2 linked regions of the Caulobacter sp. FWC2 genome follow. Each later gene encodes a partner of the first gene's protein in a complex. Links are inferred from orthologs where the notes say so. Each region holds a gene or a part of one and is shown in the gene's direction. Other genes may lie near its edges.

The links. Proteins that work in one complex are often made in the same cells at the same time.
Region 2: the proteins of ccmB (region 1) and ccmE are in contact, whole or in part, in a solved structure (PDB 8CE8), measured with the Escherichia coli proteins. The link is inferred for Caulobacter sp. FWC2 from one-to-one orthologs.

The regions. Positions count from the first base shown.
Region 1 is NZ_PEBF01000001.1:5,213,726-5,219,389, reverse strand. Bases 1,054-4,028 are described here. They hold ccmB (heme exporter protein CcmB), read left to right. Parts: upstream 1,054-2,195; coding sequence 2,196-2,861; downstream 2,862-4,028. Other genes in these bases: CSW62_RS24625 (DMT family transporter), read right to left, coding at 3,006-3,899; ccmA (heme ABC exporter ATP-binding protein CcmA), read left to right, coding at 1,585-2,199; acnA (aconitate hydratase AcnA), read right to left, coding at 1,054-1,401. Also shown: more of acnA, read right to left, coding at 1-1,053; CSW62_RS24620 (Spy/CpxP family protein refolding chaperone), read left to right, coding at 4,139-4,771; heme ABC transporter permease CcmC, read left to right, coding at 4,879-5,622; heme exporter protein CcmD, read left to right, coding at 5,619-5,664. UniProt on the Escherichia coli protein: Required for the export of heme to the periplasm for the biogenesis of c-type cytochromes.
Region 2 is NZ_PEBF01000001.1:1,027,125-1,031,704, forward strand. Bases 250-3,243 are described here. They hold ccmE (cytochrome c maturation protein CcmE), read left to right. Parts: upstream 250-1,491; coding sequence 1,492-1,995; downstream 1,996-3,243. Other genes in these bases: ccmI (c-type cytochrome biogenesis protein CcmI), read left to right, coding at 389-1,495; CSW62_RS04895 (heme lyase CcmF/NrfE family subunit), read left to right, coding at 2,141-3,243. Also shown: CSW62_RS04880 (hypothetical protein), read left to right, coding at 1-168; more of CSW62_RS04895, read left to right, coding at 3,244-4,123; CSW62_RS04900 (cytochrome c-type biogenesis protein), read left to right, coding at 4,120-4,572. UniProt on the Escherichia coli protein: Heme chaperone required for the biogenesis of c-type cytochromes. Transiently binds heme delivered by CcmC and transfers the heme to apo-cytochromes in a process facilitated by CcmF and CcmH.

The DNA.
Region 1 (5,664 bases):
CTTCACCCACGGCTTGACCTTCAGGCCCTTGGCCACCGCGTTCTTGGCCACCAGGCCGGCGGCGATCAGGACCGAGGGGTTCGACGTGTTGGTGCACGAGGTGATGGCGGCGATGACCACGTCGCCGTGGCCGACGTCGAAGCTCTCACCCTCGACCGGCGCGCGCAGGTCGGGCTGGTCGCTCTTGCCGAACTCGCCGACCAGCGATTCATGGAACTTGTACGAGGCTTCCGACAGCAGGACGCGGTCTTGCGGACGCTTGGGACCGGCCAACGACGGGAGCACCGACGACAGGTCCAGCTCCAGCGTGTCGGTGAAGGTCGGCTCGGCCGTGCCCGGCTCCCACCACAGACCCTGTTCCTTGGCGTAGGCTTCGACCAGGGCGACGCGCTCGGCCGTGCGGCCGGTGCCCTTCAGATAGGCGATGGTCGAGGCCGAGATCGGGAAGAAGCCGCAGGTGGCGCCGTATTCCGGCGCCATGTTGGCGATGGTCGCCTGGTCTTCCAGGGTCAGGTTGGCCAGGGCGTCGCCGTAGAACTCGACGAACTTGCCGACCACGCCCTTCTTGCGCAGCATCTGGGTGACGGTCAGCACCAGGTCGGTCGCGGTCGCGCCTTCCGGCATGGCGCCGGTCAGCTTGAAGCCGATGACTTCCGGGATCAGCATCGGGATCGGCTGGCCCAGCATCGCGGCTTCAGCCTCGATGCCGCCTACGCCCCAGCCCAGCACGGCCAGGCCGTTGACCATGGTCGTGTGGCTGTCGGTGCCGACGACGGTGTCGGGATAGGCGACTTCATCGCCATCGACTTCGTTGGTCCACACGGTCTGGGCCAGGTATTCCAGGTTCACCTGGTGGCAGATGCCGGTGCCGGGCGGCACCACGCGGAAATTGTTGAACGCCGACGAACCCCAACGCAGGAAGCGATAGCGCTCGATGTTGCGCTCGTACTCGCGCTTGACGTTGTCGTCGTAAGCTTTGGGATTACCGAAGTTGTCGACCATGACCGAGTGGTCGATGACCAGGTCGACCGGGTTCAGCGGGTTGATCTTGGCCGGGTTGGCGCCCAGGGCGACCATGGCGTCGCGCATGGCGGCCAGGTCGACGACGGCGGGAACGCCGGTGAAGTCCTGCATCAGCACGCGGGCCGGGCGGAAGCTGATCTCGTGCTCGACCGAGCCCTTGTTCTGCAGCCAGGCGGCGACGGCCTTCAGGTCGTCTTCCGACACCGAAACGCTGTCTTCGTTGCGGAGCAGGTTCTCCAGCAGCACCTTCATCGACACCGGCAGCGACGAAGTTCCGGTCAGACCGGCTTCCTCAGCGGCGCGAAGGCTGTAATAGACGTAAGACTTGTTGCCGACCTTCAGTTCGCGGCGGGCTTTCAGGCTGTCAACAGACGCCATGCTCAAGGATCCTTCTCTGTCCACGGCCGTCCGAAAACCGCTCCCGGGATCACGCGCTGATCGAAGGGGACACACAGGTTCCGCCTCCGCGCCGCGTACCACCCAAAACGACTGGAGGGGGACGACCGCGCGCTTCTTAGCGCCACCTCCGCCGAACGTCCATGTCGCGCGCGGGGTCTTGGCATGTTGAGAGTTGTTCTCATTAAGGAACTGGCGATCGCGCGGGGCGAACGCACGCTGTTTTCCGGCATGAATCTGACCCTTGGCGCCGGCGAGGCGGCGGTGCTGGTGGGCCGCAACGGGGCGGGCAAGACCAGCCTGCTGCGGGCCGTGGCGGGCCTGCTGCGGCCGGTCGAGGGCGCCATCGCCTTCGAGGGCGAGGCCGGACCGATCGAGGCCGACGCCGCGCGCGCCGAACACCTGCACCTGCTGGGTCACCAGGACGGGCTCAAATCCAGCCGCACGGCCTGGGAGGAACTGCGCTTCCAGACCCTGTGGACCGGCGGGACCGAGGACAGCGCCCGCGCCGCGGCCAAGCGCTTTGACCTTAATCGCCTGCTCGACCTGGAAGTCCGCCGCCTGTCGGCCGGCCAGCGCCGCCGTCTGGCCCTGGCGCGGCTGGCGGCCAGTCCGCGCGCGCTGTGGCTGCTGGACGAACCCATGGCCCCGCTGGACGCCGGCCAGCGCGCGGCGTTCGGGTCGGTGATGGCTGAGCACCTGGCCGGCGGCGGCATGATCCTGGCCTCGGTTCACGATCCGCTGCCGATCCCGGCGCGTAGCGTGGAGGTCGGGGCATGAAGGCGTTCGGCGTCCTCCTGCGGCGGGAGCTGGCCCTGGCCTGGGGCAAGGGCGGCGGGCCGCTGCTGGCCCTGACCTTCTATGCCTGCGTCGTCGTGCTGCTGCCGATGGCCTCGGGCCGCGCGCCCGAGCGGTTGGCGGCGATCGCCCCCGGCATCGCCTGGCTGGCCCTGGCCCTGGCGGCGCTGTTGTCGCTGGAGCGCCTGTTCGAGCGCGACTACGAGGACGGGACCCTTGACCTGCTGGCGCTGGGCCCCGCCCCGCTGGAGGCCGTCGCGGTCGCCAAGTGCCTGGCCCAATGGCTGGCCACCGGCGCGCCGCTGGCCCTGGCCGCCCCTGTCGCGGCCCTGATGCTGGGCGCGGACCTCAAGGTCATGCCGCTGCTGGTGCTGTGCGCCCTGGCCGGGGGTCTCGCCTTCGCCTTCCTCGGCGGTCTCGGCGCGTCTCTCGCCCTGGGCAGCAAGCGCGGCGGCCTGCTGGTGGCGGTGATCGTCCTGCCGCTGTTCGCCCCGCCGGTGATCTTCGGGGCCGGGGCGCTGGACGGCTACTCGGCCGGCCTGCCGTGGACCGGCGGGCTGCTGCTGCTGCTGGCCTACTGCGTCGGCGCGATCGCCCTGTCGCCGCTGGCCATGGGCGCGGCTGGTAGGAACGCGCTGGATTAGAGACCTTACACCTCAACCGTCATCCCGCGCTTTATGCGCGGGACCCATGGTTCAGCTTCTACGTTAGAGCTTGAGCTTTCTCTGCACTTGCGGCGGACAAATGGGTCCCGCGAACAAGTCGCGGGATGACGAGAGATTTGAGTTTCACGCCGTCGGCGCGACCGTCGCCTGCACGTCGCCCAGGGCCGCCGCCTTCTCGCCCAGCACCACCGCCAGCGAGCCGCCGATGATCAGCAGGCCGCCGGCGAACAGGGCCACGGTCAGGTGGTCGCCGAACAGCAGCACGCCGCAGCACGCGCCGATCAGCGGCTCGATATTGATGAACACCCCGGCGCTGGCCGCACCGACGCGGGCCGCGCCGTACTGCCAGGCGGCGGTGGCCAGCAGGGTGGCCAGGACGCCCTGAGCCAGGATCGCGGCCCAGACGGGGGCGCTCAGGGTCAGTTTCGGCGGGCCGTGCATGACGAAGGCGATCGGGAGGACGGTCACGGCCGCGATGATGATCGACACCGCCGGAATGGCCATGGCGTTCGGGGCCTTGGGCGCGCGGCGCAGGGTCAGCAGCCAGGCCAGGAATAGGAACAGCGCCCCCAGCGACAGCGCCACGCCCCACGGCGAGCTGGCGCCGTCCGGCTTGCCCGCGATCAGGACCGCGCCCAGCGTCGCCGCCGCCACGCCCGCCCAAGACATCCGCGAGACCTTCTCGCCCAGCACCTTGGCGCTGACCGCGATCAGGGCCGGCATGGCGCCCACCAGCAGCGCCGCCACCGTGACGCTGACATGGGCCAGGCCCTCGAACTGGACCATGAAGGCCACGCCGTAGAGCACGCCCGCCAGCAACACGACCGGCGATTTGAACAGGGCGCGGACCTCGGGCGAGCGCAGGGCGAACGGCGCGGCGGCCAGGGCTGCGACCCCGAAGCGCAGCAGCACCATGTGGGCCGCGTCCATCTGCGTCAGGATCAGCTTGCCGGTGGGAAAGCCGAGACCCCAGCAGAGCCCCGCCAGCGCCAGGGCGACAAAAGCGATCGACTTCATGCAAGGACTCCGGGCCGGAAACACGGGCAGACCGGCGCTGACGCACGGCGGGACCGGCGTCCTCTAGATCATGGCGATCCCGGAACTGGCAGCTGACATAAAGCACGCCCGCTGGAGGGCAAGCGCGGAACCTTTTTCGGCGTTCGTCAAACATGGAACATTGTTCATGTTTTCGGACATTTTCGCGCCATATGGCGATGGCCAAGCTCTCGTCATCATACGACAGGGAGCTCACAACCATGCGTAAAACCCTTACCCGCCTGGCGCTCGCGGGCGCCGCCACCACCCTTCTGGCCGGCGCGGCCCTGGCCCAGGTTCCGCCGCCCCCGGCGCCGCCCGCCCCGCCGCCGCCGCCCGAGGCGCCCTTGCCGCCGCTTCCGCCACTGCCCCCGATGGAGATGATGATGGCCATGGGGCCGGACGCGATGTTCATGCACCAGGGCCGGCACGCCGATCCTGAAAAGCGCGCCCAGCGCCTGCGCGACATCCTGCAGCTGCGCGGCGACCAGGACGGCGCCCTGAAGGCCTATGTCGAAGCCACCACGCCCAAGATCGTCGTCGAGAAGCGCGAAGTCTCCAAGGGCGACAAGGACGGCGACAGAATGGAGCGCGCCGAACGCGCCCCGCCGACCACGCTGGAGCGCCTGGACCGCATGACCAAGGCCGCCGACGCCATGAAGAAGCGCGCCGAGGCCACCCGCGCCTTCTACACGGCCCTGACCCCGGCCCAGCAGAAGACCTTCGACATCCTGGGCATGGGCGAGGGTGAAGGCGACCAGCATGTCTTCGTCCGCCGCTTCGAGACCGGCGGCGGGCCGGCCGTGTTCAAAGGCGGCCAACGCAAGGTGATCATTGAGCGCAAGGTCGGCTGACCCCGACCGAGCACGAAGGCGCGGCGGGCCTGCAACCGTCGCGCCTTCTCCCCTTCAGTAGCGATACGACCATTGCCCGCGCTCTCGCCGCGCTCTAAGCAGCCGATATGGACGCGCGCCACACGTTCGACTTCCTGACCAATCCCGAGCGGTTCATGGCCTTCTCGCGGTGGGCCGCGCCGTGGCTCGGCGCGCTGTCGGCTCTCGCCGGGCTCGCCGGCCTGGTCATGACCTTCCTGGTCCCCGAGGACTATCAGCAGGGCGATACGGTGCGGATGATGTTCATCCACATCCCGGCCGCCTCCCTGGCCATCTTCATCTATGTCTGCCTGGGCGTGGCCAGCTTCCTGGCCTTGGTCTTCCGCCAGGCGCTCGCCGACCTCGCCGCCCAGGCCTGCGCCCCGATCGGCGCCGTCTATACCGCCCTGGCCCTGATCACCGGCTCGCTGTGGGGCAAGCCGATGTGGGGGACCTGGTGGGTGTGGGACGCGCGCCTGACCTCGGTGCTGGTGCTGCTGCTGTTCTATCTCGGCTACATGGCCCTGCGCGGGGCGCTCGAGGACGAACAGAAGGCCGCGCGCGCCGCCGCGATCCTGGCCCTGGTCGGCCTGATCAACCTGCCAATCGTCAAGTTCTCGGTCGAATGGTGGAACACCCTGCACCAGGGCTCGTCGACCTTCATGGCCAAGGACGGCGATGGCCTGCCGGCCATCTATGCCTGGCCGGCCGTGCTGATGGGCCTGGCCTATCTCGGCGCGTTCGGCGCCCTGTGGCTGGTCCGCATCCGCGCCCTGGTCTGGCGGCGCAAGGCCCGCAGCCTCTCCATGAAGCTGGCGGAGGGCGAGCGATGAGCTTCGATTTCGACGCCGGCAAGTACGCCGTCTATCTGTGGC
Region 2 (4,580 bases), 4.2 Mb from region 1 along the record:
GACCCCTATATCGAGGACGTCCTGCACGTCGCCCGCACCGGCGACGGCGGCGACTCGGGCCTGGCCGTGAAGTACCTGGACGTCGCCGCCGGCTTCATCGCCTACACCCGCGACGACAAGACCGCCGAGATCGTGCGTCGCCGGGCGGCGGCGGCGATCGCGGCTTAGCGGCTCAAGCCCCCAAACCCCGTTCTTCCCGGCGAAGGCCGGGACCCAGATCCATCCTGAGCGTCTTGGGTGTTCGCGCCTTTCGACGGCGTCCACCTCTCGATCGTTCGTGGGTTCGATCTGGGCCCCGGCCTTCGCCGGGGAGATCGGAGAGGGGATAGGACCCACTTAAGCGCTTTTTCCGCTAACGGCCGGGGCTGGAACACGCTACCACGCGGCCATGATCGCTTTCTGGATCGCTGCGGCGGGGCTGTCGGCCGCGACGGCGGGGCTGGTGCTGCGGGGCGCGGCGCGCGCCCGGCCCGTCGACGACGCCCAGGCCCGGCTTGAACCGCATCGCCGCCGTCTGGCCGAGGTCGAGCGCCTGGCCATCGACGGCCTGTTGGCGCAGACCGAACTCAAGGCCGCCCGCGCCGAGGCCGGGCGAGGCCTGCTGGCCGCCGCCGACCAGGCCGAGACCTGGGCGCGTGATGGCGCAACGCCTCGCAAGGCGGTGGTGATCGCCGTCGGCGCGGCCTGTGTCGCCGCTGTCGGCCTCTATGTCGCCGTGGGCAAGCCCGAGATGGCCGACCAGCCCTACGCCAAGCGCGTGGCGGAATGGAAAGCCGCCGATCCGTCCACGCTCGAGCCCGCCAAGATCGCCGCTGTGCTGGAAGGCGTCGCCGCCGAGCGGCCGACCGATCCCGAACCCCTGGCCTTCCTGGCCAAGGCCCGCGCCGCCGCCGGCGACCTGCCCGGCGCCGAGGCCGCTCTGCGCAAGGCCGTCCGCCTGGCGCCCAAGCGCGGGGACCTCTGGAGCCTGCTGGGCGAGACCTTCGTCATGGAGTCCAAGGGGCAGGTGGGCGCCGACGCCAAGCTGGCCTTCGGCGAGGCGCTGAGGGTCGCGCCGAACGACATTCGCGCTCGCTACTATCTGGGCCGCGGCAAGGTCGCCGACGGCGACGTGGCCGGCGGTGTCGCCGACTGGCGCGCCCTCGCAGCCAGCCTGCCGGCCAACGACCCGGGCCGCGCGGCGCTCGCCCAGGAGATCGCCCAGGTCGAAGCCTCGGGCCGCCTGCCCAGCGACCAGCAAGCCGCGAACGAGAACCCGCAGGTGCAGGGCATGATCGCCGGCATGGTCGAAGGCCTGGCCGCGCGCCTGGCCCAGTCTCCCGACGATCCTGACGGCTGGGTCCGCCTGGTCCGCGCCTATGCCGTGCTGGGCGAGAGCGCCAAGCGCGACGCGGCGCTGGCCTCGGCGACCGCCCGCTTCAAGGACCAGCCCAAGGTGCTGTCGGCCCTGCGCCAGGCCGCCGACACGCCTCCGCAGAAGATCACCACGCCATGAGTTTCTGGCCCAAATCCCGCAAGGCGCGTCGTCGCCTGACCATCCTGCTGGCCGTGGCGCCCGTGCTGGCCCTGGCCGTCGGCCTGGCGCTGTACGGCCTGCGCGACAACATCTCGCTGTTCTACACGCCGGCCCAGGCCCAGGAGGCGCACGTCGCGCCCGGTCGCAAGGTGCAGCTGGGCGGCCTCGTCCAGCACGGCAGCGTGGTCAAGCATCCCGGCGGCGATGTCGACTTCGTGGTCGCCGACCACAAGGCCACGGCCAAGGTGAGCTATCACGGCGACCTGCCCGATCTGTTCCGCGAAGGGCAGGGGATCGTCGCCGAGGGGACGTTCAATGAAAGCGGCGTCTTCGTCGCCAAGCAGGTGCTGGCCAAGCACGACGAGCGCTACATGCCTCGCGACGTCGCCAAGGCGCTGAAGAAGCAGGGCGAGTGGCGCGGCGAGGGCGCGCCGCCTCCGAACTATGGCGCTCCGAGCTACGGGAGCCAGAAGCCATGATGGCCCTCCGTGTTCCTTCTTCCCTTGCGGGAGAAGGTGGCCTGCGAAGCAGGTCGGATGAGGGGTTGAAAGCCCTATCTGGCAAGGCCTGCGCGACCCCTCATCCGTCGCTGCGCGACACCTTCTCCCGCAAGGGGAGAAGGGGATGATCGTCGAACTGGGCGCCTTCGCCCTGATCCTGTCGCTGATGCTGTCGGTCGCCCAGACCGGCCTCTCGGCCGTCGGCGGCGCGCGGCGTTCGCCGGTGCTGGCCGGGGCCGGACGCGGCGCGGCGGTGGCGACCTTCGTCGCCGTGGCCGTGGCCTTCGCGGCTTTGATCCACGCCTTCGTGGTCTCGGACTTCTCGGTGGCCAACGTGGCCGCCAACTCCCACACCGCCAAGCCGCTGCTCTACAAGGTGGCCGGCGCCTGGGGCAGCCACGAGGGCTCGATGCTGCTGTGGTGCCTGGTGCTGACCGGGTACGGCGCGGCCATGGCTTTCTTCGGCGACAGCCTGCCGCCGCGCCTGCGGGCCTACGCCATCGCCATCCAGGGCGCGCTGGGCGTGATGTTCCTGGCCTACACCGTCTTCGCCTCGAACCCGCTGGCCCGTCTGATCGAGGTCCCGGTCGAGGGGCGGTCGCTCAATCCGCTGCTGCAGGACTGGGCGTTGGCCGTGCACCCGCCGTTCCTCTACAGCGGCTATGTCGGTTTCTCGGTGGTCTATTCGCTGTCGCTGGCGGCGCTGATCGAGGGCCGGATCGACGCGGCCTGGGCCCGCTGGGTGCGGCCCTGGACCCTGGCGGCCTGGAGCCTGCTGACCGTCGGCATCACCCTGGGCGCCTTCTGGGCCTATTACGAGCTGGGCTGGGGCGGCTGGTGGTTCTGGGATCCGGTCGAGAACGCCAGCTTCATGCCGTGGCTGATCGGCGCGGCCCTGCTGCACTCGGCGATCGTCACCGAGAAGCGCGGCGCGCTGCCGGGCTGGACGGCGTTCCTGGCCCTGGCGGCCTTCACCTTCTCGATGCTGGGCGCTTTCCTGGTGCGCTCTGGCGTTCTGACCAGCGTTCACGCCTTCGCGGTCGACCCGACGCGCGGCGTGCTGCTGCTGATGATGATGGGCGTCGCGGCTGGCGCGGGCTTCCTGCTGTTCGGCCTGCGCGCCGGCAGCCTGAACCCCGGCGGCCAGTTCAGACCCGTCAGCCGTGAGAGCGCCATCGTGCTCAACAACATCCTGCTGTCGACGGCGACGGCGGTGGTGCTGCTGGGCACGCTTTATCCGCTGATCCGCGAGGCCATGGACGGCGAGGCTGTCTCGGTTGGCACGCCGTTCTTCAACCTGACCTTCGTGCCGCTGATGATCCTGGCGTTCTGCGTCCTGCCGGCCGGGCCGCTGCTGGCCTGGAAGCGCGGCGATGCGCGCGGCGTGGCCCGCAAGCTGTGGGTCGTGCTGGCCGCCGCCGCAGCGCTGGGCCTCGTGGCCTACGGCATCGTCCAGCCGCGCAAGGCCCTGGCCAGCGCCGGTCTAGCCCTGGGCTTCTGGTTGCTGGGCGGCGCGCTGCTGGAGATGGCCGAGCGCCTGAAGCTGTTCCGCGCGCCCGCCGCCGAGAGCATCCGTCGCGCCAAGGGCCAGCCGCGCGGGGCCTGGGGCACGACCCTGGCCCATGCCGGCCTGGGCGTCTTCGTGCTGGGGGCCTCGTTCGAGACCGCCTGGCGCGTCGAGGCCGCCCAGGCGCTGAGCCTCAATGAAAGCCACGCCCTGGGCGCCTACACCCTGACCCTGACCGATGTCGGCACGGTCGAGGGCCCGAACTACCTGGCCGAGCGCGGGATCGTGAAGGTGCTCAATAAGGCTGGCAATGAGATCTGCCATGCCGAGCCCGAGCGCCGTTTCTATCCGACCGGCTCCCAGACCACCTCGGAAGTCGCCATCTGCCCGCGCATGCTGGACGACATCTATGTCGTGCTGGGCGAACGCCGGGCGGGCGAGGGCGGCAAGCCGGCCTGGCTGGTGCGCGCCTATGTGAACCCGTGGGTGCGGCTGATCTTCCTGGGCCCGCTGATCATGGCTCTGGGCGGGGTGGTGTCGCTGTCCGACCGCCGCGTACGCCTGGGCGTCGGCCGCCGCGCCGGCGAGGTCGTGTCGTGAGCCGCGTCCGCGCTCTGCTGGTGGCCGTCGCCGCCGTCGCCCTGATGGGCAGTGCGTCGGAGCCCACCGAGCGTCTGCCCGATCCGGCGCAGGAAGCCCGCGCCCGCGACCTCTTCAAGGAAGTCCGCTGCCTGGTCTGCCAGAACGAGTCGATCGACGACTCCGAGGCTCAGCTGGCCGGCGACCTGCGACGTATTGTCCGCGAACAGGTCAAGGCTGGGCGCAGCGATGGCGAGATCCGCGCGTTTCTTGTGCAGCGTTACGGCGAGTTCGTGCTGCTGAAGCCGCGCTTTTCGGCCGGCAACGCCGCGCTGTGGCTGGCTCCGGTGGGGGTGCTGCTGATCGGCGGCGTCCTGATGGTCGGCTTGCTGCGGCGTCGCGAGACGGTCGAGACAGAGCTTTCGCGGGACGAAGAGGACCGCGTCGCTAAATTGCTGCAAGACGATTGACACGATTG